3 regions of the Shewanella sp. Choline-02u-19 genome follow, and region 2 is predicted to be linked to each of the others. Evidence: predicted binding sites of a transcription regulator. Region 2 holds the regulator's gene; each other region holds the start of a gene.
What was found. Region 2 encodes MetJ, which represses methionine synthesis genes. Its sites were predicted from a motif close to TAGACGTCTAGACGTCTA; they were not measured.
Positions count from the first base shown of each region.

Region 1: metE (5-methyltetrahydropteroyltriglutamate--homocysteine S-methyltransferase) is a predicted target of MetJ. The motif match lies at 8,556-8,573, and genes of this name have one in related genera.
Region 3: serA (phosphoglycerate dehydrogenase) is a predicted target of MetJ. The motif match lies at 6,006-6,023, and genes of this name have one in related genera.

Region 1 covers NZ_PJBE01000013.1:2,685,458-2,696,015, forward strand. The annotation lists gene CXF83_RS18350 (tetratricopeptide repeat-containing diguanylate cyclase) at 1-224, shown strand, start outside; gene queG (tRNA epoxyqueuosine(34) reductase QueG) at 300-1,484, shown strand; gene CXF83_RS18360 (dodecin) at 1,528-1,737, opposite strand; gene CXF83_RS18370 (protein disulfide oxidoreductase) at 1,944-2,468, opposite strand; gene CXF83_RS18375 (DsbA family protein) at 2,468-3,247, opposite strand; gene CXF83_RS18380 (protein-disulfide reductase DsbD family protein) at 3,368-5,431, opposite strand; gene CXF83_RS18385 (hypothetical protein) at 5,627-5,962, opposite strand; gene metE (5-methyltetrahydropteroyltriglutamate--homocysteine S-methyltransferase) at 6,200-8,470, opposite strand; gene CXF83_RS18395 (LysR substrate-binding domain-containing protein) at 8,646-9,548, shown strand; gene CXF83_RS18400 (HDOD domain-containing protein) at 9,605-10,333, opposite strand.
Region 2 covers NZ_PJBE01000012.1:476,981-487,538, forward strand. The annotation lists gene CXF83_RS04155 (conjugal transfer protein TraF) at 1-1,053, shown strand, start outside; gene CXF83_RS04160 (sulfite exporter TauE/SafE family protein) at 1,084-1,812, opposite strand; gene metJ (met regulon transcriptional regulator MetJ) at 2,041-2,355, opposite strand; gene metB (cystathionine gamma-synthase) at 2,565-3,725, shown strand; gene CXF83_RS04175 (bifunctional aspartate kinase/homoserine dehydrogenase II) at 3,741-6,134, shown strand; gene metF (methylenetetrahydrofolate reductase) at 6,414-7,304, shown strand; partial or broken gene CXF83_RS04185 (methylenetetrahydrofolate reductase) at 7,342-7,461, shown strand; gene CXF83_RS04190 (methylenetetrahydrofolate reductase) at 7,505-7,618, shown strand; gene CXF83_RS04195 (hypothetical protein) at 7,767-8,150, shown strand; gene CXF83_RS04200 (c-type cytochrome) at 8,256-8,849, shown strand; gene CXF83_RS04205 (c-type cytochrome) at 8,860-9,918, shown strand; gene CXF83_RS04210 (GFA family protein) at 10,038-10,415, shown strand; gene CXF83_RS04215 (cysteine-rich CWC family protein) at 10,430-10,558, shown strand, end outside.
Region 3 covers NZ_PJBE01000012.1:595,144-605,701, reverse strand. The annotation lists gene CXF83_RS04670 (PaaI family thioesterase) at 1-344, opposite strand, end outside; gene exeM (extracellular exonuclease ExeM) at 1,416-4,088, opposite strand; gene CXF83_RS04660 (helix-turn-helix transcriptional regulator) at 4,474-5,145, opposite strand; gene CXF83_RS04655 (DUF2238 domain-containing protein) at 5,346-5,957, opposite strand; gene serA (phosphoglycerate dehydrogenase) at 6,159-7,388, shown strand; gene ygfZ (tRNA-modifying protein YgfZ) at 7,553-8,524, shown strand; gene CXF83_RS04640 (response regulator) at 8,583-9,599, opposite strand; gene CXF83_RS04635 (PAS domain S-box protein) at 9,711-10,558, opposite strand, start outside.

The DNA.
Region 1 (10,558 bases), on a different contig from region 2:
CCGAAACAGATAAAGCTCAAGCGTATAAAATTGCTCAGAATCTTATAAAAACAGTCTGTGAAGCTAACTTCTGCAAGTTTCCACGGGGCTTTGCTCTAACCATCAGTGCTGGGGTTGCTGGCCTTTCTACCACAGATGATAAGCTGTCACTGCTCCTCAAAAAAGCTGACGATGCGCTCTATCAAGCCAAAAGCAATGGACGCAACCAAGTAAAAATGAGTTAGAGAAGAAGGCGGGGATACCTATTCCCCCCCAATAACTGCTATCATTAGCCGTTACTTCAAGCCGTTATTAGAGCTATGCCAGACACTCCTTCACTACCTGCAGCAATTGATACCTTAACGCCCACTCAACTCGGCGAATTGGCCCTTAAAATTAAAACCTGGGGTCAAGAGTTAGGTTTTGCGCAGATCGGCATTTGCGACACAGATCTAACGGCCGAAGAACCTAAACTGCAGCAATGGCTAGACAACGACTACCATGGTGACATGGGCTATATGGCTAATCACGGTATGATGCGTGCCAGGCCACATGAGTTACACCCTGGTACCCGAAGAGTCATCTCCGCAAGAATGGATTACCTGCCCCCTAATGCAGGCTTTGCCACCAATCTAAAAGATCCCAACTTAGGCTATATCTCGCGGTATGCAGGCGGCCGAGACTACCATAAAATGATCCGTAGTCGACTCAAAAAGCTGGGAGACCGAATAGAGGCTGAACTAAAAGAGATGGGGTTCAGTAAATCCAACTCCCGTCCTTTTGTCGATTCAGCGCCGGTGCTAGAGCGGCCTCTCGCCGATAAAGCGGGTTTAGGCTGGACGGGTAAACACAGCTTACTGCTCAATCAAGAAGCTGGTAGTTGGTTTTTCCTCGGTGAGTTGTTTATCAACCTGCCTCTGCCTGTCGATATTCCGGTAAGCGAGAACTGTAACACCTGTGTGGCCTGCATTAAGTCATGCCCGACTAACGCCATTGTCGAGCCTTATGTGGTTGATGGGCGCCGCTGTATCTCCTACCTTACCATTGAACTACAAGGGGCTATTCCGGTCGAGTTTCGTGAGGCCATAGGCAATCGAATTTACGGTTGTGATGATTGCCAACTCGTTTGTCCTATCAATAGTCAGGCACCTATCACCGCTGAACAAGATTTTCACACTCGCACTCCGTTACAGCAGCCTGAATTATTGACGTTATTTGCATGGAGTGAAGCTGAGTTCTTAAAGCTAACCGAAGGCAGTGCGATCCGCAGAATAGGTCATCGACGTTGGCTTAGAAATATCGCTATCGCTCTTGGCAATGCACCGACTTCAGCATCCATCATGTCGGCACTTGAAGCGCGCAAATTATCGGATGAAGTTGATGAGATGGTAGCTGAACATATTGACTGGGCACTCGAACAACAAAGTACCAAACAGAGCCTATTAAGCCGTAAAACACAGCGGGTCATTCGGACGGTAGAAAAAGGGTTGCCACGAGATGCCTAAAGGCTGCTCACAATAGAGTAGCCCTTCGGTATATTAACTGTATTTATTTGGGATTAAGTGTAAAACCTACTTTGATTGTCACTTGCCAATGAGCCACCATCCCCTCCTCCAAATGACCCCGAGTTTCGGTCACCTGAAACCAGCGCATATGCTGTATTGACTCATTTGCCGCCGCAATGGCATTTTTTATTGCATCATCCGAACTAATCGGGGATGAACCTGTAAGCTCAATAATCTTGTAAGTATGACTCATGGCTAGCTCCAACGCGGTTAAACACAAAGATGTTAACCAGTATAGAACACCAATGACGGCGGTGTTTTCCATTTCATTTATAATGATGAAGTGCTTAGCAGAGTGCAGATCACCGATAACTCTTCAGTGCAAAAATATAATAGATAATAAAAAGGCAGCCGACTTGGCTACCTTAGACTGAATACAACATGAGGGAACAGCTGGCTTTATGCCAACAGCATTCGCCACCACATTCCTGGTAAGCTGGTAAAACCACTGGTATAGAACTGCAGTTCACCGTCTTTAATCACCATCAACGTCGGCGTCACATTGACTGAAAAGTCTCGGGAAAGTAGCCCCTTCTTGTCATTAACCACGGGGAAATCATATTGTTTGTGCTTCAAATACTGGCTGAGTTTTTCATCACTGCCGGAGTTCATCGCCACAGTCACCACCGAATATTGTGACGCCATTATATCAACCGATGGACTAACAAAGCTGCACACTGGACACCATGTTCCCCAAAAGTACAGCAGAACAGGCTCCTGATAACTCATCGCCAGAATATCTACGGGCTCACCATTTAGAGTCATCGCTTTTAAGTCTGGCAGATTATCGGTGGGGATATCTTTACTGCGCCACAGATCTAACGCTGCAGAAAACAAGGTGAAAACCACCAGCATAATAGCTATTTGTTTAGCCCCATAAAGTACTTTACTCAATAGGGATTTATAGGCATTCGGCTTCGTCATTATCCTTGTGCCTTAAGCGCTTTTTCAACCTCTTGTTTAAGCGTTTCAAACGGTACTAAACCAGGGATTATCTGCTCACCAATAATCATACTTGGGGTTCCCCGAAGACCGAGTTGTCGCATTAACTGTAGATTTTCATCCACAATGGCATCCACTCGGCTGTCATTTTTACCCAGCCACTTCTGCGTGTGTGTTAACTTGGCCACTTTGGCGATAGTCGCGGAGTCTAGCCGGCGAGGCGCTGCCATCAAAGTCTTTTTAAGTGCAAGGTATTTTTCAGGTTCATTCAGCCAAACCGTTTGCGCCAACTCGACCGCTTCTACAGCACTTTGTCCCTGTAACGGTACCATTTTAATAATGATTTTCAACTGAGGAAATTCGGCTATTAATTTTTCCAACTCTGGCTCTAACTTTTTACAATAAGGACAGTTAAAATCGGTAAAATAAACCATGGTAACGTCTGGCGACTCAGCGCCTTTCCATGGATCTGTTTTTGTATTAAATAGCGCCTGTTGATACTGCTTGATGAGCGACTTAGCGCTCGCTTTCTGCGAACCTTGCTCGCGTACTTGCATAGCAATAATCGCCTCTTTAAGCAGATCTGGGTCATTGAGCAGCATCTCTTTCAATATACCCTTAACTTCTTGCTGTTGCCCTGCACTAAGCTTACCTTCATCCGCTTTAACACTTGCGCTACTCACCGTTTGAACCCCGATAAATGTGAATATGACCGCTAGAGCCACGCCTATTATGCTTTTTGCTTTTACGCTTAATGTCATCTTAATACTCTCTTAAAAATACTATCTTCAAACGGTCCTTTTAACCGTTTTCAGTCATATAGGTTTAGCTCGCTAGCGTCTGTCACTATAGTCGCTAGCGAGTTAGGTTTGCCGTATACGCTAAAAAGGACCTTTAGCAGAGGCTTTATTGATCGCTGCGATCACCTCCTTTGAAGACAAAATCACAGGCAGTTCGATCCCATCAGGAGCATTGGGCCCATAAACCACATTAAACGGTACGCCATAGCGATTATGGCTCTGTAAATAGTCGGTAATAGGCGCCGAAGGTTTAGTCCAATCACCGATAACAAGATCTATATCATTTTGTTTTAAGCGGCTATAAACAGGGTCTTGTAATATCACCCCGACTTTATTGGCTTTACAGGTAATACACCAATCTGCGGTCACATCAACGAAGACCACTTTCCCTTCAGCGACTTTTGCCTGAATGTCACTTTGTTGCAGTGGAGTCCAACTAAGATCTGTGGGTAACGGACGCGCCCAGTTATCTGATGTGGCAAAAGCAGTTATCGCACTGACAAGAATACCCATGCTAATACTGGCGATCACGGCAGCAGAGCCATGAACCCTAGCCATCAACGTGATAAATAACAGCACTAATATCGCCGCAGCAACCCATAGAATGCCCGTTGAAATGAAGTTGGCTAATAAGCTAATAAGCCAAAGACTGGTGAGTAACAATAAGCCTGCAAAAATAACCTTAACCACATTCATCCAGCGACCGGGCTTTGGAAAGTAATTCGCCACTTGCGGGACTGCCGCGACCATCAACCATGGTAACGCCATTCCGACAGCTAAGGCCGTAAAGATAACAAACAAGCTGATAGCATCTGCCCCAAGTGCAAATGCGACTGCAGTGCCTAAAAAAGGTGCGCTACAGGGTGTGGCCAATAGTGTCGCGAACATCCCTTGTAAAAAGTGACCACGGTTGTCATTGCCACCGGTCGTCGCCAGCTTTGTTTGCACACTAGAAGGCAAGTTAATTTCAAATGCCCCTAACATGTTTAAGGCAAATACAGAGGTGATCAACGCCATAAAGCCAATAAACCAAGGGTTTTGGAATTGCACGCCCCAACCTATTGCTTGTCCGGTGACTTTTAGGGTAAGAATAAAGCCCGCTAACAGCCAGAAAGAGACCAAAATACCTAAAGCTGACGATAAAAATTGTTGTCTTATCTTAGTTTTATTAAATTCTGGCGCGGCCACAACTGCACTTAACTTCATACCGAGAACCGGTAACACACACGGCATGACATTCAAGATCAAACCACCGAGTAGTGCTATCAGCAACATAGTCAGTAATGACGATCCACTATCAATAATATCCACCGCGGTCACCGGTGCGCTGTACTCAATAGCCGTATCCGCCTCTATCACAGTGACATTTAACGATTTACCAATGAGATCCGTTTCTCCTAACCAACTGCTACCATCAAAAATGGCTTTTAGTTGTTTAACCCCTTGATCATCGGTACTGGTTTCTACCTTTTTTAATTTAAAGGTAACGTCGGGTTCACCATCAATAATCAATTGCGGATATTGCCAATCGCCCTCGTTTAGTAACACTTCAAGTTGTCGCTTTTCTTGATCCCAACCAAGGTTAATGTCGGCGTCAGTCTTATGCAGTGGCACGCTCGATGTTGCCTTGTTATAGGCAAACATCGCGGCGGGATCCGCTGTCATACGCTTAGGATCAATGTTTAGGTTTATTTCATAATCGGTTAACACGCAGATGTTGGTACAGCTAGATAACGTGAGCAAACCTTTAATTTTAATAGGTTTATTAATATCCTTACTCTGTAATAACATCGGAAACATCACATCATGCTTATATCCAAATGTCTGTAAACCCAGTAATGAAAAGGCTTCTGGTGTGGGCCAGTCCCAACTTACATTGGCAAGGTTTTCCGATTGTTCCCAATCAATACTAGGAGCAATGCCGCCTTCTCCAGGGCTGCGCCAATAGGTTTTCCAATCACCGTCAAGCTTAACCTCTAACACCGCCGGCAAGGTCTTGCTTACGGGATCTAGCTCGCCAGTAAGCATGAACTTAGCGGTAACTGGCGGGTGATTTGGATTTTCAATCCACCCAGTAGATTGGGCAAAGGTTGAGCTCGATATTAACAAGCCAAATATCAGTAAAAAGGGTTTAACAATTTTCAATTTCGTCTCCGTAGCAATGCATAATCTCAGCTCTCTAAGCAATAAAGAGGCTGAGCTTTTTGAGCTAAGTCGTTATGCTGTCAGCACATTTCCAAAAGGCTTACTGAGTCACAGTAAGCGCAAAATATATTGATAAAAGATGGTGTAAAGCGCAAATAGAGTCAGTTTAGCGGTAAAGCTAATGACTTTTATACGTTACTCTTGAAAACGACAAAAAAAGAGGTGTATTCGCCGTGGTTTAGGCAGAATCGGAACATCAAGAACCCAATGCAATTGGCGGAAAACGATAGGTAACATTGGAATGAAAAACAGCAATAGCAATACAAGGCTTAGATTCGGTTCATCCATGCAAACCCGTAAAGATTTTGCAGATAGCTCACAAGCCTTTACGGTTAATTCATCCAAAGATTGTTCTGCCGTCCAACTCTGCGTGCTGAATTGCGGCACATCATGGCTAATAATCTGATTGATAGTATGAAATATTCGACTATTTTGCATCAAACATAAAAAAATCAGCACAGTAAAAACCATGACGACTCCATTATTAGTGGTTTGTTTTTTGCAAAAAAAGCGAATAACGAACTCCAGAACTATCGATTATCACCAGCGTCATGCGCCAATAACAGATAAGACCGAGCTTTAGCAGATTTAGTTCATCAAGATATAGAAATAACTTTGTCTCGATGTAATTAAGTTCAATTTGAGTCCAATGACACTCACTGAAGTTGAGTGTCATTGGAGCTATTATTGAGGATAAATATAGCCCTCTTAGTTTAATTTTCTACGGAGGATCTTGGTGGCTTCAACAAGATTGATTAACGCTGGCTCAACTTCATCCCAAGTACGCGTTTTAAGACCACAATCAGGGTTAATCCACAGTTGCTGCACATCGATTTTTTGCACTGCTTTTTCCATTAATGCCACAATGTCATCAACCGACGGAGTGTTCGGGCTATGAATATCGTAAACGCCTGGACCAATTTCGTTCGGATAATTGAAATCTTCAAATGCGTTCAGCAACTCCATCCGTGAACGTGAGGTTTCAATGGTGATAACATCCGCATCCATTGCAGCTATTGCGGCGATGGTTTCATTGAATTCGCTGTAACACATGTGCGTGTGGATCTGGGTGTCATTGACCACACCTGCTGCGCTTAATTTAAAGGCATTAACCGCCCAGTTAAGATAGTGCTGCCAATCACTCTTTTTAAGCGGTAAGCCTTCACGAAACGCAGGTTCATCGATTTGAATAATACCAATCCCCGAATTTTGCAACTCGACCACTTCATCACGAATCGCCAAACCAATCTGAGTCGCTATCTGTTCACGGCTGATATCTTCTCGGGCAAATGACCAATGCAGGATGGTTACCGGACCTGTTAGCATGCCTTTCACCGGTTTTTCAGTCAGACTTTGAGCAAATTCAGCCCACTCAACCGTCATAGCACTGCGGCGCGATACATCACCATAAATAAGCGGCGGCTTAACACAGCGAGAGCCATAGCTTTGTACCCAACCAAATTGCGTAAAGCCGACACCATCAAGCTGCTCACCAAAGTATTCCACCATATCATTACGTTCAGCCTCACCATGCACTAATACATCAAGACCAAGCTTTAGCTGACGTTCAACCGTATCTTTGGTGACTTGGCGTAATTGCTCATTGTAGATTTCTAGTGTGATCTCTCCTTTACGCCAGCGACCTCGTAAACCACGAATAGCAGGGGTTTGAGGAAAGCTTCCAATCGTCGTCGTGGGTAATAACGGCAGTTTATATTTCTGCCTTTGCACTGCTTGACGTATTGTAAATACATCATCACGCTCGTAATCAGCCGCGCTTAACCCTGCAACTCTGGCAATGACATCTTGATTAGCCGCTTTTGCTCTAACGGTTCGTCGCGCTACACACTGCTTAACAATCTCAAGGCTTTGTGTTGAATTAGGATCTATTAACAACTGCTTAAGTTTGCTCAGTTCAGAGAGTTTCTGTTTTGCGAAAGAAAGTTGCTGTTTCAATTCTGGCGCTAATTGGGTTTCTACTTCCAAATCGACAGGGCTATGCAGCAATGAACATGAAGGTGCTAACCAGAGTCGCTGCTTAAGATCATTGGCCACATTTGAGATAGATTCTGCAATATGGTCCAGTTCTGCCGCCCATACATTGCGGCCATTGATGACACCAACGGATAGCACCTGTGTTGCTCTTAACGTGTCAACAAATGGCGCGAGCTGCTCGGGTCCACTAACAAGATCAAGATGTAACCCTGCTACGGGTAACTTAGCCACCAATGTATGATGATGGGCGATGCTACCGTAATAACTTGCCAGTAGAATACTCACTTCACTGCTTGCTAGCGCTTGATAAGCTTGAGTAATCGCCTCGGTCCACTGACTATCTAACTCGAGCGCTAAAATAGGTTCGTCTAACTGCACCCATTCAACGCCTTGCGCCGTAAATCGAGCCAATATTTTACCGTAGGCGATTAATAGCGCTGGCAACAATGACAGTTTATCAAACTCACTATCGACCGTTTTTGCCAAGTAAAGAAATGACACAGGCCCAAGCAGTACCGGTTTGGCTTGATAGCCTAACGCCTGTGCTTCTGAGACCTCTTCAAATATTTGTTCATAGCCAATACCGAATTGTTGATTTTCGGTGAGCTCCGGCACGATGTAGTGATAGTTAGTATTGAAATACTTGGTCATTTCTGCAGCGGGAGCGTCTTTTCCTGTTGGCGCTCGGCCACGACCGACGCGAAACAAAGTGTCTAGGTCTATCCCATTTTCACCGCGGTGACGAACGGGGATCACATCTAAAGTGGCACTCAAATTAAGGATCTGATCATAATATGCAAAATCCCCAACCGGGATTAATGAGACTCCAGCATCAGCCTGCCAGCGCCAGTGTGTTGCACGTAATTCTTTAGCAATATCAAGTAGATCATCTTGACTGCTCTCTCCTCTCCAATACTTCTCGACAGCGAACTTCAATTCACGTAACCGACCTATTCTAGGGAAACCCAAACTATTTAATTGCATACTGTATACCTTCTAGTGTTAAGATGAGCAAAATTCAGGCATACGCTCATCTGAATAGCATTATTCCAATATCCATCAGGATGTCTGGACGTCTAGAAGTTTATTGTGATAGTCTCTTTCATCGCAATCGAAATGAATTCAAGAGCAACATGAGAAAATTTCATCTGAGGATAAAATGATAGAGCTTAGACATTTACGTACATTAGTAGCCCTTAAGGAAAGCGGCAGCCTCGCTGGAGCTGCCAAGAAACGCTTTGTCACACAGTCGGCACTGTCTCATCAGATCAAAGAACTTGAAACCAGGATTAATTCGTCCATTTTTGTGCGAAAAAGCAAGCCTCTCTCTTTCACCCAAGAAGGTGCCAGATTGTTAAATCTGGCAGAAGATATTTTACCTAAAGTCATTGAAACTGAGTTTGACCTCAAAAAGGGACTTGAAGAGGGCGATAACAAACTTGGTGTCGGTATTGAATGCCATAGCTGTTTTCGCTGGCTAATGCCCGTTATGGAGCAATTCAGACAGGAGTATCCACAGGCCGATCTCGATCTTTCGAGTCGCCATCTTTTCGACTCTCTCAACGCGCTTGAATTAGGGGAACTGGATGTGGTGTTAACGTCAGATCCGGTACCAGGACAAGCAATTGCTTACCAACATCTTTTTGACTTTGAAGTGCGACTTGTTGTGTCCAGCGATCACCCGCTTGCAAAAGAGCAATATGTCACCCCGAAACAACTCGAAAACTTACCTATTTTAAGTTACCCAGTATCGCTAGAACGTTTGGATATTTATCGCCATTTCATGGAACCTGCGGGCATTCAAGCAGGGCCGGTGATTAAGTGTGATCTCACCATGATGTTACTACAACGCATCGCGTGTAAAGATGGTATTGCTGCGTTACCAAACTGGTCTATTAGCGAAAGCCACGGCTTAAACCTCGTTAGCATTAAATTGGGTAGCGAAGGGTTAAAAAGACCCTTGTTTGGTGCTTATCGCAGAAATGGGGCTAGTGCACGTTTAGCGCAGCATTGGCTAGAGATGGTGGCAAAGGAAGGGATTTATCAACAGAAACTCGACTAACGATTTAATACTGTTACTCATAAAAAAAACCTGCTAACAGCAGGCTTTTTTATGTTCTATAACGGTCGCAATAATAGCTTTCTTTTAGCGAGCGTGCGCCGAAGCACCAATCCTGGTGAAGCAGCATTATGTGTTTGGCGTAAATTATGTGCGATCAAAAACTCATCACGTAACTCTTCATCGAGCCCCAATGATTCGAAAGCTTCCATCGTCAACGTTTGTTGCTGATTTTCAATAACGGCTTTAAGCACACTAAGCGAGTAGGGCTTATCGTTATCATGGTTTAAATAAGCAAACGCAGTCAACGCGATGATGTCACCAAATACGCTAAATAATGCTAATGTTTGCACTTCATCTGGGCTGATATCAAAGCTATTCATTTGATGTAGGCTATCAACAGCCTCTGTTGCAACGGCTTCAGTCAGTGCCCAGTAACCATGAACTAGTTTTTTATATGGCTCTTTTAGCTCATCTAACCTTTCTTTCAAATAAAAGGTAAACGCATAACGATAGATGTTCACCTGCCCTAGTCTCACTAAAGCATCTTTCAATGAACGATTCTTTATGGATGAGGCCGAGATTTGATTCGCCGTACTGCTGCGCCACAGTAAGTGCGCCGATAACGCCGGATCTGACGAGACAATATCAATCACATTTCGAATATCACCATCAGCAATGATGGCTTTTTTTAACGGGATAAGTATCCCTCTACGGCCAATTACCTGCTCTTCATTGCTGATAATAGCGCGTACTTGAGTAAATACCTGCTGCTCAAGATCTGTCATTTCAAGCGTTAAACCTTTTATTATATTTATTGATATACGCAATCAGCTTAAAGCTCTTAGCCATTGGTATTTGGGGCCAAGCCCTCATTCCCTAGCTTACCAAGTTTCAGCCATCTAATGCGCATTTAATTTCGTTCAGTGAATAAATCTGTGATTCGATTAACAGTCCAAATAAAGACTGCACTAGTGCGACAAATCCAAGTAATTAGTCTGTTTTATTCGCTG
Region 2 (10,558 bases):
GTCAATCCTGCTCTTCTCGGTTTAAATGCGCACAAAGATAACTCAGCTGTATTACTGATGCCGGTATTGGGTGTTGATATGGCCGACAGCGACAACATGATTGATAAATTCGACTCTCTTATTAGCTCCTATGATGGTTTAGCCGCAGCCATAGATGCAGGTAATAGTGCCAATATTGATGTTTACAGAGATGATTTGATCCTCGATTTAGAATCACTAAAAGGCACATCAGCTTATGCCAGTGCTGGTCTTGGCTTTAGCGTGGCCATTCCGCATCAAAGAATGCCAATGGCCATTTTCTATAAAAGTTATGTTAGCGCCGTTGGTGTTGCCGACATTGCTCAATCTGATATTGATGCGCTGGCGAATTTAGATGCCAATAATCCGCCTGCAGTGACAGACTTAGCGTCAAGTGGTCAAGTTATTGGAGGCGCTGTTTCTGATTTAGGTATTGCGTTAAGTTTCCCGCTTTCTATCGTTAATATGCCGATCTCTGTCGGTATATCACCTAAGTTCCAACGCATTGACACTTATAACTATCGCGCTAGCGCGAACAACTTCTCTGCCAGCGACTTTGATGATGTTGAATATCGTAACGATGAAACCAGTTTCAATGTCGATGTCGGTGTGGCTATTGAACCTATCAACGGCTTAGTCTTTGGTTTATCAGGTCGAAATTTGATTAGCCAAGATGTCGATACCATTGAAGTTGAAGGGCAAAAGTTTACCTACAGTGTTGAGCCTTTAGTTACCGCGGGTGTTGCTTATGACTGGAGGCGATTAACGGTCACTACCGATGTTGATTTAATTGAGAATAAGAAGTTTAAAGAACTTGATGGCACCCAATATTGGCGCGTAGGAGGCGAAGTACGTGCATTTGACTGGATGTCATTGCGAGTGGGCTATCGTCACGACATGAAAGATTCAACGGCTAACATTTATTCTATTGGTTCTGGCTTTGCTTTTGGAGAATCATTTTTCCTAGACTTTACTGGGATGTTTGGCAGCGATGAAGCCATCGGTGGCGTATTGCAAACCTCATATCACTTCTAACACGCCATGATTTATCGATTTATAGCTGAGTTAACTGAGTTCGATAACCGATTTAATCGTTAAGATAAGTGCACTGAAACTACATAAAACCAGAGTGAAAGCTCTGGTTTTTTGTTTATCGACTCTGCCTACCAATCTGCCTGCAACGGCATAGCCCAATATGACTGAGGGCAATAGCATTAACGATGCCCACAAATGCTCAAGCTTTAGCAGCCCTGCAAACCCCAAAATGGTCAAAGCAATCATTGAGCTGAAAATAAAGAAAGCTGAAAGGGCTGCTCTAAACTGGCCGGCATCTTTACCTGCGAGTAATATTGCCAACGGCGGACCACCAATGGCGGCAATGTTGCCAAAGACGCCTGAGAGGATCCCAGCAATAAACAGACTTACACGGTTCACCGGGATACTAAACTTCATCAAACTAAAGCCAACGGCGAGCGCAACGATAAGAGCAATTGCCAGCCCTAAAATAGGTTGAGGGGCTATTACGATAAGCGTAGCGCCTAAGATACCGCCAGGAATACGTCCCAGTAGCGCATACTGCAGTCCGTTGAACTCAAGCTGACCACGCTCTCTAAAAAGCGTCAATACAGCGGTAGAGAATCCCATCATAATGACTGATGCTGGCACTAGGGAGGGTTCGATAATATATAACAGCGGACTTGCGATGACAGCTAAACCAAAGCCAATTAAACTCTGTGTTAATGCACCACAAAATATAATGATTGAGGCGAGAATGAGCGTGCTTGGCTCTAACATTTGGCTACCTAGAGGTTGTTAAATTTTCGAGCTTATTTTTTGTTCGAGTCTTTGTAATAAAGAATAATGATTTTATGACAAGGTTTGAGCGAAAGCTCATAACGCATTTTTGTCATAAAAAAATAGCAGCACAGAAACGAACCCGAAGGGCGCGGCTTCTGGTTTTTTACTCGAGCGAATGCAAACAAGGACCGCTTTGTGATCCTTGTTTGCAAATACTGAGCTGGTTTACTCTAGCTCTTCCCACTCAATGCCCATCTCATCCATCAAGCGTTTAACTTCCGCAGGCATGCTATCCGGCCTATCTTTTGATAGATCACCATCATTTGGCAACGGTTGTCCTGTGTAGGCGTGTAGAAACGCTTCACAGAGCAATTCGCTATTGGTGGCATGACGTAAGTTATTCACTTGGCGGCGTGTACGCTCATCGGTAAGCACCTTGAGTACTTTTAAAGGAATAGAGACAGTAATTTTTTTAACTTGCTCATTCTTTTTTCCGTGTTCAGCATATGGGCTGATATAATCGCCGTTCCACTCAGTCATTGACTCACCTGTAATTTTTAAATGCGGGGCAGATTTTAACCTCTTATGCAGCACAGTCAAATTATTGCCTCTATTTTATGACAAATGCAAATAGATTTCTAAATGCTTAGACGTCTAAACGGCTAAACTGGTTGACTAGGGTGAATTGCTTAGGTACATTTAGACGTCCAGACATCCCTAGTAAGAAAATATAGCAAGAGGAGTAGTACATGACCGAGCGTAAACTAGCCACTGTAGCTGTACGCCAAGGCATTGAGTCCGATACCCAACACGGTGCGGTTGTACCCCCGATCTATCTTTCTACCAATTATTCTTTTGATGGCCACAAAAATCCAAGAGATTTCGATTATAGCCGCTCAGGCAATCCCACTCGGTCAATCTTGGGTGACGCTATTGCTGAGCTCGAAAAAGGCTGTACTGGCGTTGTGACTTGCACTGGGATGGCTGCAATCACCTTAGCCACCAGTTTACTTGGGCCAGATGATTTGTTGGTGGTACCTCATGATTGTTATGGCGGTAGTTATCGTCTATTTACCAATCTTGCTAAGAAAGGCCAGTTTAAACTTGAAGTGGTTGATCAAACCGATGCAGCGGCATTGGCAACAGCCATTGCTAACAAACCTAAGATGGTGTGGCTAGAAACACCGTCAAATCCATTGTTACGGGTTGTTGATATCACGGCGATCAGTGCTGCCAGCCATGAAGTTGGCGCGCTTGTTGTGGTTGATAACACCTTTCTATCGCCCATCTTGCAACAGCCTCTGCTGTTGGGTGCTGATATTGTTATTCACTCGACCACAAAATATATCAATGGCCACAGTGATGTTGTCGGCGGTGCCGTGGTGGCGAAAGATGCTGAACTGGGCGAATTATTGCATTGGTGGTCAAATACCTTGGGGCTTACCGGCGGTGCATTTGATAGTTATCTAACATTGCGCGGAATTCGAACACTTGCAGTGAGAATTCGTGAACATCAGGCGAATGCGCAGCGGATCCTTGCTACTCTTACCCGTCATCGCGCGGTAGAGAAAGTGTATTACCCCGGCCTTAAAGATCACCCTGGTCATGAAATTGCTGCCAAGCAGCAAAAAGGCTTTGGTGCCATGCTCAGCTTTGAGCTAAAAGGCGGGGAGGAACAGTTAGTCGCTTTCTTAAAAAATCTTAATTATTTCTCTGTTGCAGAAAGCCTCGGAGGAGTAGAAAGTCTAGTGGCTGTGCCTGCAACCATGACGCATCGAGCGATGGATCCTGAGGCACGCGCACAAGCAGGGGTTAAAGACACCCTTATTCGTCTTTCAGTTGGTATTGAAGATGCTGACGATCTTGTTGCCGATATTGAAGCTGCACTCAATGCAGCTGTCGTTTGTTAATTAAAGGGGTTTAAGATGGCACGCTGTCACTTACATAAATTTGGTGGCTCCAGTTTAGCTGACGCAGACTGCTATCGTCGCGTTGCACATATTCTCCTGACTCATGGTAACAGTGACGATCTTGTCGTGGTTTCTGCGGCAGGAAAAAGCACTAACTTTCTGTATCGATTACTTGAGTTGAGCACGACTCAGCAGTTATGGCAGGAAGAGCTACAAATACTCATTAGTTTTCAACAAAAGCTGATCGAACAGTTATTGTCGAATGAGCAAGCTCGCTCGCTTAGAGAGCGACTATCAAACGATAAAGCGCAACTGATCAGCTTGTTGTCTATAGAATCTATCAACGATTACCAAAGTAGCCAAGTGGTGAGTTTTGGTGAGCGCTGGTCGTCCCGTTTACTGGCGGCGTTATTACGAGAGTCTGGTGTGGCTGCATCTGATGTTGATGCGCGTACCTTACTGATTGCTGATGAAGGCGCAGTGCCGCAGATCCGCTTGCAAGACTCGCGTCAAAGAGTGCAAACACTCATTGCAGCTCATCCAAATGAACGACTCATTATCACTGGCTTTATTTGTGCCAATGACAAGGGCGATACCTTGTTATTAGGCCGTAATGGCTCTGACTTTAGTGCCACGCTAATTGCCAGTTTGGCGGATATTGAACGGGTGACGATTTGGACCGATGTTGAGGGTGTATTTAACGCCGATCCGAATAAGATTAATGATGCCAAGCTATTGAGCAGCCTTTCGTTAGACGAGGCCAATCGTCTGGCGCATTTAGGTTCGCCAGTATTGCACAATCGTACCTTGCAACCCTTGTTTGATACTGAAGTGAGTCTTGCTGTTCGCTCAAGTTATGCATCACATACCGACTTTACGCTGATAGCGCCTAAAAGCTCGTCAGCCAGTGCGCCAGTGGTGACTAATCTAAACCGGGTGTCACTGTTTAACATTCAGTTGAATGGGGCTTTATCTGCATTGTTAAGTTTGCTAACTGATTCAGGGCTTTATCCGCTAGCGCATTGGTCGCTTGCGAAAAAGCGGGTTGAATTAACCGTTACCCTTGAGAATCAGAAGCAAGTTCAAGCGTTGCTCGATGCTAATCGCGAAGCGCTCGGTATTACTGATGTTCAAATTAGAGATGATTTTGGTCTGGTTGCGTTAGTGAGTGCCGATGCGGATCTTTATCGTCGTGGCTTTGCTCGATTACTCAGCCGTAATGCTCGCCCGCTGTTTAATGACGGCATGAGCTTGGTGACATTAGTGCCGCAATCGCAGGTGAACTTATTGACTCAAAAAGTGCATCGTCGATGTGCTGGCCCGCGTAAACGTATTGGCGTATTGCTCTTGGGTGTCGGCAATATTGGTGAAGCTTGGATAGAGCTATTTAACGGCGCACGAGCGGCCTTAAATAAAGAGATTGAGGCCAGTGTTGAGCTTGTCGGGCTGGTTAGCTCCCGAAAAGCCTTGATTAGCGATACGGGAATAGCACTGGATTCTTGGAAAACAGTATTTGAGCAAGATGCAACACCTTGGCAGTACAGTCACTTGTTTGATGAGTTACAAGCACTTGAGTGTGATGAAGTTATCGCGCTTGATATCAGTGCCAGCGCCGATCTAACGCTGCAATACCCGGAGTTTTTTGCCCGCGGTATTCATGTTGTCAGTGCCAACAAACTTGCAGGATCTGGACCACTGCCTTTTTATCGCGAGCTAAAACTACAACTGGGTAATCGCCGCTTGTTTTGGCGTTATAACGCCAGCTGTGGTGCCGGACTTCCGATACAACATGCCATTAATGATCTGCATAACAGCGGTGACAGTATAGAAGCGGTCGGTGGCATATTTTCAGGTACCTTATGTTGGTTATTTGAAAACTATGATGCAGTTAAACCCTTCTCTGAGCTGGTGGTTGAAGCACGAGGATTGGGGATCACAGAGCCCGATCCACGTGATGATTTATCGGGTCGTGATATGCAGCGTAAGTTGCTCATTTTGGCACGTGAAATTGGCTTAGAAATTGAGCTTGAAGATATTGAGCTTAAGTCATTGGTGCCTAAGCATCTTGCCGAGCTACCGTTAGCACAATTTTTGTCACGTATTGATGAGCTTGATGACGATATGCTACAGCAGTATTTAGCTGCAGTTGAGCAAGATAAAGTGCTTAGGTATGTCGCCGCGTTAGATAGAGTTGATGGTAAATTAAAGGCCGAAGTGAGTCTGCAATGGGTTGATAATAGTCATCCGTATGCCAACTTAACGCCGGGCGATAACGTGTTTGTTATTCGCAGCCAGTTCTACCAAGACAATCCACTGATTATTCGTGGGCCTGGAGCCGGAAGACAGGTGACTGCAGCAGCGGTGCAATCTGACTTAGCGCATATTTGCCGAGACTTACTGCAGGAATAATATTGTAAGGCTGATTGAAGCAGCTAAGCGATTAATTAAACAATGCATGTCAGTTACGCTGGCATGCATTTTTTGGTTTTAAGGCCTGCGTATTCGATTTCTATTGGTACATTCTGCTGCTGAATTAGCGGGCTATTTTATTGTCCGAAGAAAAAAACGCACTTGCCTGCTTTTTACACTTGACTTCAATCTCAGTTTCTCTAGTATATGGACATATAGACGTCCAAACGGCTATATTGAAAATGGCTAGACTAACGAGTTGAAGTAGAGGAAATAGAAATGGGCTTTCATCATGCACAACATGCGACATCATTGAACCAGAGCTTATCTGAGCTAAAAGATGATATAAACGTTTCTTTTGAATTCTTCCCGCCTTCGACTCCAGAGATGGAAAAGCTATTGTGGAACTCTATTCGTCGTCTTGAGCCACTTAATCCTAAATTTGTGTCTGTTACTTACGGTGCAAACTCGGGGGTTCGAGATCGTACTCATGGCGTGATTGAACGCATTCAAAAAGAGACTGATTTAGTTGCAGCTCCGCATCTAACATTGGTGGATGCGAGTGATGAAGAACTCAAAGAGCTGGCTAAGCATTATTGGAATAGCGGTATTCGTGACATCGTCGCTCTACGTGGCGATTTGCCTGAAGGCAGTGCCAAACCAACACGTTTTGCTAATGATCTCGTTCGTCTGCTACGCTCGGTGGCAGACTTTGATATTTCTGTTGCGGCTTACCCAGAAGTGCATCCTGATGCAAGCAATGCTCAAGCAGATCTTATCCACCTTAAGAAGAAGATCGACGCAGGTGCTAACCGCGCGATTACACAGTTCTTTTTTGATGTTGAATCTTATTTACGTTTCCGTGATCGCTGCGCTGCAGCAGGCATCGATGCTGAAATTGTCCCAGGTATCCTACCAGTGACTAACTTCAACCAAACTAAGCGCTTTGCGGCCATGACTAATGTATCCATTCCAAGCTGGTTACACCGCCAATTTGAAGGCCTTGAAGATGATGCGACAACCCGTCAGATGGTCGGAGCCAACGTAGCGATTGATATGGTTAAAGTCTTATCTCGAGAAGGGGTTAAAGATTTCCATTTCTATACGCTGAACCGTGCAGAACTGACTTATGCGATATGCCACACTCTTGGTGTACGCCCAGGTAAATAGCAAACCCGTTGTAGTTTAGGATCCAACGTTTCTGATATTGGATATGGTTAAAGTCTTATCTCGAGAAGGGGTTAAAGATTTCCATTTCTATACGCTGAACCGTGCAGAACTGACTTATGCGATATGCCACACTCTTGGTGTTCGCCCAGGTAAATAGCAAACCCGTTGTAGTTTAGGAACCAACGTTTCTGATATTGGACATGGTTAAAGTCTTATCTCGAGAAGGGGTTAAAGATTTCCATTTCTATACGCTGAACCGTGCAGAACTGACTTATGCGATATGCCACACTCTTGGTGTTCGCCCAGGTAAATAAACAAATCCTCTTTAGTCAGCGAGAATAAACCAATAGCCTACTTGTTAGGTTGTTGGTTTTTTTGTTTATTGAACCTATTTAGATTAAGGTTATTTAGATAAGAGGATATTTTAAGCTAGCATTATCTATTTCAAAGGAAAGGTAGATTATGGATAATCAAGCGAAGGCTCTGGCCGTTTTTTGCGCACTATTCTATTTGGCGGGCTGTCAGGGAGTGCAGTTTCAAAGTAATGTCACGCCTGAATATGTCGGAGGCACGCTTAAAGCCACAAAAGTTATAGAGTACTCGGTAGAAGAAATTTACAGTTTCGATTCACAAATGATTGGAGATGTGGCTTCATCTTATTGTCAAAAAGCGCCGAACTCCCCCAAACCTGGTTATTCCATGTTGTTGCGCGACTTAAAGTATAAAGTGCAGCAATTGGGAGGTAATGGAGTAGTCATAATGGAATGCACTAAGCAAGACCCTTTCGCGGAATGCAGCTACTTTCTAGAGTGTCGAGCATTAGCGTATAAAATTAACTTCTCATAGTCATTTTTCTTTTAAAAGTCGATATCCTTCTGATTTAACTGTTTAATGAGCAATTATTTTTCAGAAGCGCTATTGTTAAAACCATCAACTGATGGAGATATAAAAATGAAACGTGGATTGATAACGTGTGCTTTATTGGTGCTAAGTGCATCCTCTTATGCGGCTATGCCGCCTTCGGCAGCGCTGTGTGGCAGTTGTCATGGCCCTCAAGGGCAAGGCATAGAGCCTCTTGGCCCAAGATTAGCAGGGCTATCTGCTGATTATATCGCCAAACAAATTAAGTTGTTTCAGACCGGTAAAAGACAGAATGCGACCATGCAGCCTATGTCAATGACCCTCCAAGGTGATGCTGTTTATGCTGTTGCTGACTATTTTTCATCATTCGACGTGCCTATCGTTACACCTCATCTACGGGGTGAGAAAGCGGTATATGAAAATCCAACTGAGCAGCTAGTCTATCAAGGCGATTGGCAACGAGTCATCCCAGCTTGTGTTACCTGTCATGGACCTTCAGGGCTTGGTGTGGGCGAATTTCCACGGCTTGCAGGTCAGCAAGCATCCTACATTAAGAACCAGTTGATAGCGTGGCAGAAAGATTCCCGCAGTGGCGATCAAGATGGTGTGATGGGGACCATTGCTGACAAACTTACCAGTGCCGAAATTGATGCATTATCGAAGTATTTCGCAGAATTAAAATAAGGGGTTAACCATGAAAGTATCTCATTTAAGTTGGCTCATTATTAGCCTTAGTCCTAGCTTGCTGGTACAAGCGCAAGAACTGCCGGATAAACAGACTGAGCTTATTGCTAAGGCCAAGCAAGTTGGTCAAGCTTATTTAGTCCCTAGAGATTTAAGCTCGATTCCCCAAGGTGAGTTTGGCGATAAAGTTCGCTTAGGCTATCAGTTATTTGTTAATTCACAGCAGATGCGAGATAGCTATGTTGGTAATAATCTCAACTGTTCTAACTGCCATATGGATGCTGGCCGCCGCGCTAATGCTGCACCGCTATGGGCTGCCTATTTTGCCTATCCAGCCTATCGTAAGAAAAACGATAAAGTGAATAGCTATGAAGAGCGTCTTCAAGGGTGTTTCACTTACTCAATGAATGGCACACCGCCAGCGTCAGGCAGCAAAGAGCTGGTTGCGCTCTCTGCTTATTCCTACTGGCTCGGCATGAGTGGCTTAATGGATCAAGCTGGAATCACGACAGCAGTGGCTGAATTATCTGATAGTGACCTAATTAAAGGGGGGAAGCGCGAAGATATGCCACTACCTGAAGCCGTAAAGACTGCAATGACTCAGCCTGAGCGTGCTGCACTGCCAGGGAAGGGATTTCCTAAAATTGTCGCGCCTAAGCTGGCGTACTCACCTAAGCGCGGTAGTGAGGTTTATCAGGCTCATTGTCAGTCTTGTCATGGCGCAGATGGTCAAGGCTATGAGAGTGCAGGGGTTTACTCATTACCACCACTTTGGGGGCCACAGAGCTTTAACTGGGGCGCGGGTATGCATAGGGTTAATACCGCGGCTTACTTTATTTATGAAAACATGCCATTCAGCAAAAGTGTTCAGTTGAGTAATCAACAAGCTTGGGACGTTGCGGCATACATTAATGCACAAGAGCGCCCACAAGACCCAAGATTTACCGGTGATATAAAGCAACTGAAAGGCAAGTATCATAAGCACCAGGGCTACTATGGCAGCAGTGTTGACGGTAAACCTGAACTTGGTAGCAAAGCTTATGGGAATAACCCTAAACGCAGTGATTAATGGCTGTATTGGTGGTTAGATCTCTAACGCTAAGTTGGGATTTATTTTGCTTAGAAATGGGGTTCGTTAACGCGAGCCCTTTTTGTTACATTAACGGCCTGCAAGCATAAGGAGCAACAATGAAACAGACACATACAGCCAGTTGTCATTGTGGTGCGGTTCAATTAGCGCTTAACCTACCTGATGGCATTATTGATTTGCGACGCTGTGATTGCTCTATGTGCAGGCGTCGTGGCACCATCGTCACTTCTGCTGAGCTTGATGGGCTTAAGGTCGTTGCGGGTAAGGATAAACTATCGCTGTATCAATTCAATTCTGGTACCGCTAAACACTATTTTTGTAGCGTGTGCGGAATATATACCCACCATCAACGGCGCTCAAATCCAAACCAGTTTGGTGTTAATGTGGGTTGTATTGAGGGGGTTAACCCCTACGAGTTAACTGGCGTGACTCTTTGTGACGGGGTAAATCATCCCGCAGATCGATTAGTCAAATAAGCGGACAATATATTATGACGACAGATCCTTCCATTTGCCCACTATGTCAGTCCCAAAATCGCTGTTCAGTATTGCAGGGCAAGAGCATTGAACAATGTTGGTGTCGTTCGCAAGCATTTCCATCTAAGGCTGCACTTGAGCTT
Region 3 (10,558 bases), 120 kb from region 2:
CCAAGATGCACAGGTTTGGCCGTTGCCGTTAACATGCCATTGCGTGATGCCTTTAAATGGTTAGCATTAATCTCTTGGCCAACGCAGTAATACTGCTCAAAATCGACCGCGAAATTTGCCGCATAGCTGGCGACGGTTTCGGCCAAAGCAACATTAGCGCCGCCATGAACGATACCTAAAGGATTATGTACAGCAGGTGATGCAAGCATTGTCGCCTTCATATAATCATCACCAACTTCAGAGATCGTGATCCCCATCGTTTGCATCAGTGTGCCTTTACCATGCATCCCTGAATCCATTTTGGCACATGTTTCTAAGCTTACGGGTCTAAACCAAATCGACATCTGTTACATCCATTTTTTGTAGTTATTGTTAACAGTTTACTGCCTAAGTAAAAAAGTTTAAATAGGTAAGATGAGTATAAGTCTTTGATCATTATGCGGCAGTTCATCGCGTTGACCATAACGGTAACGCTTTATTGATTTTTGGCAAAGTGGAAGGTTATCGGTGTATAGAATAGGCGCGTGATTGAGCTTATTATTTAGGTGTCGATACGTTTTCACGTCCAACTTATGTGCCTAACCACGCGCCATAGGGTAACTGGTCGTCTGAACTGAAATGGTTGAGAATTACAATTATTGAAATCTAACTTTATCAGCACTAGCTTAACTAAGTGTTAAAGTCGATTGTCAATCTGACACCCAGTGTCAGCTAAATATTTTCATTGAATGACTGTGTTCGCTTTAGCGCGCTGTAAATATTTGTCATCAATATGATTGGCTGTGCATTAGCAGCATTGGTTAACTGCAATACCGACCCCTCTGTACAGTCATTAAGTTAGCTGCTTGGCTGTTTCGAGAATACTAACTCTAATTTTAAATAGCTACATAGCCAAAAATGATGAAAACTTCCATACATTTTCAACTCACAAAACCTTGCTATGGATGCAGTGTATACAGCAACATTTTTGCTGCAAGCAAATTACGTCGATTTAGCACATAAAAGTTATATTTTTACCCTGCTAAGGCATAGAAACATTGATTACAACAATAAAGCTAACAAAGGTACTCGCGCACGAACTGAATACGTACAAAATAGATACGTAAACCACTTATTTACATAGATATATTAACAATAGCGATATACTACAATAGTGATTCATAAGAGGTGAGCAATCCTTTCTATGACCTAGTTGTGATCAAAGCACTACTAAAAAGAAAGTTTTAAACTACTTTTTTTACACGTTAATGAGCCGTTAGTGCATTAAGCTGCCATTTGTATCGATTTATAGTTAAAGACGAGTGATATCATTGCTATCGGTAGCCTAATTAAGCAATAAAAAAGCCACCTTTTCAATTAAAGGTGGCTTATCAGTTGCTCTAATACCAGCAGGCTAACCCGTGGTTAGTTTGCCATTAGTGCTTACGGCGACGTAAGCCAAATAGCGATAGCATTAATAGGCTTAGATAACCCAATGAACCACCATCGTCTTTCTTTGGTGGGACAACAGGTACAACAGGCTCTACTGGCGCTGGATAGCTCAGGGCAATAATCACAGGATCATGGTCTGAAGAGCGGAAGGCATTATCAGAAATTTCGATATCGCCTTGGTTATACGCAGAATACTGGAACAAGATAGATTCAACCGAGTTGATATGCCAATCTTGAATGTCTACCAGTCTCGCCGCAGCACTTGCATTAGCTAATGCATGATCTAAGTTACCCAATTCGCCACTGTAGCTGTATGAGTAGGTACTAGCACCATGAGCCTGAGTATTAAGGTTAATTAAGCCGTAACCTTTGTCAATCTTACTACCCGTTTGCTCATAAACTTTACCTTCAAGCGTCGTCCATGAAGCAGAAACTATCTCACGTTCGGCAGTTGCAGCATCATAATCTGTCAAGACAGCGATAGGATCTTCCATGCCATAAGCATTCATATCACCGAGAACCAAGATATCACCCTCAATATCTTTGAGTGATTCACCGATAACCTTGGCTGCAGAAACACGGAACTCGTTACAGTGTCCCTGTAGATCTGCTGGATCATTCTTCTCTGCAAATTCAGCCCAATCTTCTAAGCAGCTTGAGCCTTTAGATTTCAAGTGGTTAACTAAAACTGTTAACTTCTCATCATTGATCTGGAAAGTCTGAGCTAAGCTGTGACGTTGATACTTGTTATAACTAGGGCTAGTTTCAGCATCATTACCTTCACCGCGGCTCATCACTCCAGCAGGAGCATGTTGCTCTGGAGTCTCGATAACAAACGCATCACCGGCAGGCTTAACCTTACTTGGGCGATACAGCAGTCCGACAGTAATTGCGTCGCTACCAATGAACTTACCTTTGTACTTATCAGCTTCGTTTGCTTCGATAAACTTATAAGCATCGATAGCAGGTAACTCAGCGTTCAAGGCATTGACCAGATACTGAATCGAGCTAGTTTCACCGAAACCATTATTCTCAATTTCCATCAAACCAACTACATCAGCGTTCATCTCTTTTAGCGCACTAACAATCTTTGTGCGCTGCTTTAGATAATCTTCTAATGTATGTGCACCACGACCACAACTCTTTTTAGCTTTATCGGCATCGGCTTGATCTTTACAAGTGGCATTCAATGTACCACCAACATCACTGTCACTGGTGAACAGATTCAGAACGTTGAAGCTGGCAACGCGGATATCGCCCATAGTAGCAATATCAGGTGTTGACGATCTGTCGTTATCGCTGCGTAAAATGTCACTTGTAGCAATCTGGTTGGTTGCTACAAGATGATACTTCCCATAGCCATAACCGATCATGCCTTCTAGGTTTGTGATGGTATCTCCAATACGGATATATCCAGTCTCTGCGTTGAAATCGGCAAGATAGGGAACGGTACCATTTGGTGCTTTGATGCTAGGAATAATTTGCAGTTGGTTGGCTTTATTTTTCGATTGAATAGCGGCTGCAGCATCTGAACCCGGCGCTTCAACTTGAGTCGCCTTCATCAATGGCGCTTTATGCGACAAGACAAGACCCAGAGGATCGCCACTGCGACCATACATACTGGTGACCTTCATATCTGTAGCCAGATCGAGCTTAACTTTCATTCCCTCTAAACGCTCAAGGGTATTAGAAAGTCTTTCGCCTTCTACAATATAAAGCGGCTCAGCCGCAGGAACTTCGGCATTTCCATCAGTAGCAAAATTATCTCCGACATCGGTGATACGTGTCAGACCATAACTTTCTTCAATCTTACCCTGAACACAAACTTTAACACCCGGTTGAATCGCTTCATCTGCAGATCCATTGGTGTTCACAAATATGCCGTCAGAAGTGAATAGAGACCCATCGCCATCTATTTCCTGCAGATAGAAACCTTTTTGGCTATCTGCTCGAGCGGTCACAACACCGATAACGGTGTAATCGGCATCAGTCTTGTACTTACCATCTGCAATTAATGGACTCTTGAAGCCGGTACCTTGAACATCATAGATTGGCGTGAATGTAGCACCTGTACAGCTGAATGCTGGCACTTCAGGTTCAGGACCAGGACCCGCTCCACCAACGAAGTCGCCGCTGCGAGCTCCGAGTCCAGCTAAATAGTTTGTTCCTTTATCAATCCACTCACTTTCAACCCAGACGGCTTGAGGTGCTGTAACAGCATCACTACGTTGAAGGGTGACATCTTTAGCGAAATTATCAGAAGAAAGAATGCCGACCCTATCGATTACAGTCGTGCCATTCATTAAATCAACAGCGTCATTCCCATTAAAGGTCATCTTGGTACTGGTAAGCTGATCAATGCCCGCATCTAAAGGAATGTCTGTAAGGTTATGAACCACTACTTTGGTTCCATTAGCAGCTAATGTACCACTTAAGGTAGCCATTAACGAAGCTGCGGCGGCACCATTACCATGTCTAATCAAAGTGTAGCCAGATAAATCTACCGCCGTATCTCCAGCGTTATAAAGCTCAATCGCTTTCTTGTTACCACCACTGCCTTCTACATATTCACTAATAATTACATCTGCGCTCGCCATCATAGGCAGAGCAGCAGCTATTGACAGTGCTAATACTGACAATTTTTTAACATTATCCATTTATTCAACCCCATTTTTATAATATTGCCGCTAATTTTTATTAACGTGCACGGGGATTCTTACAGAGAAAAGTGACAAAAAGAAGACGCCTACGTCACATTAATGCCGTTAACTGACTGTAATAAAAGGAAAAAATAGACACTTAAACGAACAGCACTAACATAAGTAACAAAAGACCTACTTAAATCAGTGGCTTAACAAGAAACAGTAGGAAGTAAAACGTAGGTTTAAAAATATTAAAATTTTCACTAAATAATTTTAATATTTTAGTCATAAACTCCACTTAGTCAGTAAATTTCATATAAAAACACTAATCTGCCTGAGTTTAGCCAGCCACAGTCACAAAAAAACGACCCGTAGGTCGTTAATTTTTACTGAATTGGTATTAGCCTACTGCATGTAACTTTAATTGATTCTGATAAGGCTCAGCCCAACGTAATAACTCAACACGGTTACGTGCATGGGTTTTTCTAAAAATGGATGAAATATGTGCCTTAACAGTGTGCTCACTGATACACAATCCTGTAGCAATTTCTTTATTGCGAGCTCCGCTGGAAACCTGTTGAATAATGGTTTTTTCTCGGCGGGTTAATTGTTGGAATGATTCAGAACCTTCGGTTGATAATGCTCGTGGGGTATCGATTTGACTCACTAATTGACGGAACACACGGCTGATCAAAATTCTGTCATACCATAGTTCATCTGCTAGGACTTTTCGTAAGCCCGTGAGCTGTAAATCCATTCGTTGATCTGCAAACAGTAAACCTCTAATGCCCAATAACAGCGCAGACTCTTCATCTAAAGAATCCTTGCTCACATTATAAAGTGCCACAGGCACATGCTTAACCAGCAATGAAGCAACCAAAGGGATGCCATTACAGTCAATCGCAGCACCTTGTTGAGAGATAAGGTAGAAACTACTGCTATCAGCGCTAGGTTCAAGTTGCTCAATATCTGAAACCACTCGCGTCTTCAATCCAATTGATTCTGCAAGCATAGCCAGGTGGCAAGGTGCAGCCACCTGATGAAGAAACACCACTTCATCAATATTATTCATCACTTCTCTCCCTGAGATATTTCACTTAGTCCATTTAATGCTTTGTAATAATTACCTTTAACCAAAAGAACTAATACAAAGCAGACTAAGTCAGTCTACATAGAGTTGACCTAGTAATAAAGTATGCCGGATGAAAATCATTTAACAGAAACAGTGTAAAGACTAAAGTGGACATATAATTCAGGGAAATTAACGGATCCTTAAACCTGTGGTTTCATCTTAATCGCGATCAATTTGTTATGGTACTGACTCAACAATATTATCGCAGCAATCGCCCCTACTAATGCCATTGCCATGTCAGATTGCGTATCCCAAACATAGCCTTGTGTACCGAGAAATGCTTCAGCATCTTCGCCGGTAAGCGCAGCGACCCACCATTCAATAAGCTCGTAAAGTGCTGAGAATGCCAACGTAAAACAAATAGCCAAAAAGTTACACCAAGCGCCAAGCTTAACGACACCTAAGCGGATAAACACTTCTCTAGCTAAAATAACGGGAATAAATCCTTGCGCAAGATGACCGACTTTATCGTAGTTATTACGGGTCGTCCCCGTCCATTGTGCAATCCAGTCAAACAAAGGAACTTCGGCATAGGTGTAGTGGCCACCGACCATTAAAATCACACAGTGAATAAGGATCAAAACATAAGCCAAGCTCGTTAGGGGAAAGCTATTACGAGTAAAAGCAAGGATTGGCAGTGCAAGTAATGCCGGTAAAACTTCTAACAACCAAGTGAACTGATCTTTCGGCTCAATTGCAGACCACAGCAGAACCAAAAAAAAGATAACTAGCCATGCAATGCTTTTATTCAAAATATCTCTCCCATATACGATATTGTTCTTAATTTAGAATAAACACTTTAGCCATCCAGCCCTCTACACCGAGTTAAAAAAGTGCTACTTTGTTTATAGCTTGACAGTTTATACCTAAACCACGCTAGCGGTTGAATTTAGTCGTCTCTGCGATGAGCTTAGATATACATAATACAAATAAACCAAAAGGGTACATAAATCATGGCGAAACACTCGCTGGACAAGGATAAGATAAAAATCCTGCTGTTGGAAGGCGTCCACCAATCTGCGGTAGATGTATTCGAACGAGCGGGTTACACCAATGTTGAATACCACAAAGCAGCACTAAGCGAAGAGGATCTACTCTCTTCGATTCAAGATGCGCATTTTGTGGGTCTTCGTTCCCGTACCCAACTGACTGAAGCGGTATTAAGTCACGCTGATAAACTGGTCGGTATTGGTTGTTTCTGTATCGGTACCAACCAAGTGAGCTTAGCTGCTGCTGAAAAACTGGGGGTCCCCGTCTTCAATGCACCCTTCTCTAATACTCGAAGTGTAGCTGAGTTGGTGCTGGGCGAGATCATCATGTTGCTGCGTGGAATTCCTCAGCGCAACGCTATGGCTCATCGAGGCGGCTGGCTAAAAAGTGCAGCAGGCAGTTTTGAAGCACGCGGAAAAACACTCGGTGTTATTGGTTATGGCCATATCGGTACCCAGCTAGGTATTCTTGCTGAAACCTTGGGCATGCGGGTTATCTTTTATGACATTGAAGACAAGCTACCTTTAGGCAACGCGCAACAGGTACATTCAATGGAACAGCTACTGTCGCTTGCCGATGTAGTCAGTTTACATGTACCAGAAACACCGCATACCAAAGAGATGATTGCTCACGCTGAACTGGCTTGTATGCGCAAAGGCAGTATCTTAATTAACGCTTCACGCGGCACCGTTGTCGATATTGATGCGTTAGCCGCCGCGCTCAAAGAAGAACACCTGTCAGGTGCAGCAATTGATGTATTCCCTGTCGAGCCAAAATCGAATAACGATGAGTTTGTCAGCCCATTACGTGGGCTTGATAACGTGATATTGACTCCTCATGTGGGTGGTAGCACGGCTGAAGCACAAGAAAACATCGGTATAGAAGTGGCTGGGAAACTGGTTAAATACTCTGATAATGGCTCGACCATGACCGCAGTTAACTTCCCTGAAGTTTCATTAGCGCCACACTCAGGTACCTCGAGATTGCTACATATTCACCGTAACAGACCCGGGATCCTTATCCAGATTAACTTGGCATTTGCAGAGAAAGGCATCAACATTGCCGCTCAGTATCTACAAACAACAGCTGAAATAGGATACGTGGTGATGGAGGTTGATTCAGATAAAGCTGATGAGGCACTCACCGAAATGCAAGCGATTGAAGGCACAATTAGAACTCGACTACTTCACTAAGTCAGTCCTATTTAGCTGAAATCAGTTTCAGCGGATCTTCTAAGGCCGTACAATTCGATATTGTACGGCCTTATAGTTTTAATAAACTTGCGGTATGCAACTTTTCGCAGCCTATGATTAGCGTTACAATCATCACTCTTCTCGTTTAACTCTTGGACTTGCTCATGACCCTGTCAACTTCTCAGCCTAACTGGCCTTTAAACGGACAACAGCCTTCCCTTATTGTGTCCCAGTTATCTCATTTAGGTTTAATGTCGGTAACGGGAGAACAAGGCCGCAGCTTTATACATGGTCAAGTCACTGCCGACATCAGCTCACTTGAAGACAATCAATGGCGCTGGGGCGCACATTGCGATCCTAAAGGGAAAATGCTTGCCACCTTTAGAACCTTTGCGAAAGACGGTACCCTATTTATGATGATGCCAAAACAGACTTTGGCATTAGATCTATCTCAATTGCAAAAGTATGCCGTATTTAGCAAGGCTGACCTCACTGATGTGAGCGATGACTGGCTACTTTTAGGCGTTGCTGGTGAGCAAGCATCAACTTGGTTAACCGAGCAATTTGGGGCATTAAACGACGAGCTGACGCTTATCGACAATGGCATGATCATCCAAGATGCTGGCCGTTTTATTATTGCAATCGAGCAATCGAGTGTAGAGCGTTTCAATACACTGACTGAAGCAGTGACTTTTGATGCGACGGCATGGCAAGAGCTAGAAATATTAGCCGGTTACCCGAATATTGGCGCTGTGCATAATGCTAAATTTGTGCCGCAAATGTGTAACCTGCAAGCGATTAATGGCATTAGCTTCAACAAAGGCTGCTACATGGGCCAAGAAACTATCGCTCGAATGAAATACCGCGGTGGCAACAAACGCGCACTCTATATTGTCTCAGGTACGGTATCAGCTGAATTAACCGCTGACAGCCAATTAGAGATAGCCTTAGAAGAGGATGCTGGATTTCGACGCGCTGGTACCATTATTGAAAGTGTTCAACGAGATCAGCAGGTATTGTTTACTGCAGTGTTAGCCAATGACACACCGATGGGCGCCACACTGAGAATCGCCGGTGATGATACATCACAACTTAGTGTCATTGCCCTGCCATACTCTTTGGAAGAGAGTGACTAACGAGTACTGTAATAAAAAAGGCGCCTAAGGCGCCTTTTTTATGGACGGTATAAAGTCGTTACGTTTCATGATGCTCATCGCGAATTTGCGTGACCTCTGCCAAAATGTGTTTAAAATGCTCGACCAGCTCAGGGTCAAAATGTTTGCCTGACTCACTCTCGATAAGTGCCATTGTATCGGCAACGGTCCAAGCTTTTTTGTAGGGTCGAATCGAGGTTAATGCATCAAACACATCGGCAATTGCCACTATGCGACCTTCAATGGGAATGTCCGTCCCTGCCACGCCATTTGGGTAGCCACTGCCATCCCACTTCTCATGGTGACTCAAGGCGATACGTTTGGCCATTTTAAGCAATGGATCTTTATGTTCGCCAATAATTTTGGCGCCTATTTCTGCATGACACTGCATCTCTTTCCATTCATGTTTATCTAATTTCGCCGGCTTTTTTAATATCGAATCAGGCGTGCCTATTTTACCAATATCATGCATTGGAGCGGCATTGTAAATGAGCTCACAGTACTTGTCTGGCAACCCAGACTGTACCGCCAACAAGCGAGCATAATGGCTCATCCTAATAACATGTAGCCCGGTTTCATTGTCTTTATATTCAGCAGCTCGCCCAAGACGTCTAATAATCTCAAACCGTGTCTCTTCTAGCTCTTTTGTCCGTGCTTTTACTTCCTGCTCAAGCAGCCGTTTTTGATCATAAAGCGCAAGATGGGTTTTTACCCGCGCTTGTACCACAGGAGCACTCACTGGCTTAGTGATGTAATCAACTGCGCCCAGCGCAAACCCTTGGGTCTCATCTGCGGTTTCAGCCAATGCGGTAACAAAAATAACCGGTATATGGCTAGTCAGCGGGTCAGTCTTTAAACGCTCACACACCTCGTATCCATTCATCCCAGGCATCATCACATCGAGTAAAATAAGATCAGGGGCATTTTTTTGCGCTAACGCGAGTGCTTTAGGGCCATCAATAGCCACTTTAATCTTGTAGTCATTACTCAAGATCCCCACCAAGATATCGATATTACCGGGGGTGTCATCCACAACTAAAATGGTGGCTATGTCCATTAAACCTACTCTCCTTATTAGACCCAAACGATGAATCAAGTATAGTCAGCTTTAAAACCACGCGCGTTTCAAAGCGCTGTATTTGGTTACCAAAAAGCTGAATTTAACTCTCTACAAGTCAAATAACGACTTAATCAGCTCGGCGGCATCATCAAATTGGTAGCGATGGATCATCGCTCGCGCTGGGCTGATTTTATGCCACATATCTGCGGTCACCTGACCTTTTATTTCGTCCATTTTGTCAACGGCATCAGAGTCAGCATCTTCCAACATGCTCAGTAATACTGCTGCCGCGGCAGCCAGTTCAACATCGGATAAAGTCTGACTTGGTGTGCTCTGCTCAATTAACGCATCATGATTGGGGAGCTGCGACATCCACTGAGATATGGCATCACAAATAACGGCGATCAGCTTTTCGAGTTCGACTAATTCAGCAGCAACATCCGCTTCACTTGAAGCTATTAACTTGGTTTCAATGACTCTAGCCACTTCAACTAACTTAGGGGCACATAAGTTACCCGACACCCCTTTTAAGGTGTGTGCATAGCGAATGGCATCCTCAGTTTTACCTTGGCTTATTGCTAATTCAATCTGTTCAGCGGTATGCATCTGCCCGCTATAGAAACGCTCGAATATGCGTCTATAAAGACGAATGGAGTTTTGGACTAACTGCAAACCTTTATCCACATCAAGTTCTGCATGTTGCGGCCAAAAAAGCACTTGATCGTCTACTTCGGTCTTATCAAAATCGCTGGCCAATACCTCCTGCTGACCATCACCTAGATACTCCAACAAGGTTGTATAGAGCAGCGACACCTCTATCGGCTTGGCAATATGAGCATTCATTCCTACTCGTAAACACATCTCTTTATCGCCCGCCATTGCGTTGGCCGTCATCGCCACCACTGGCAATTCTGCAAGTTCAGGGATTTTACGTAATGCCTGCGTGGCCTGATACC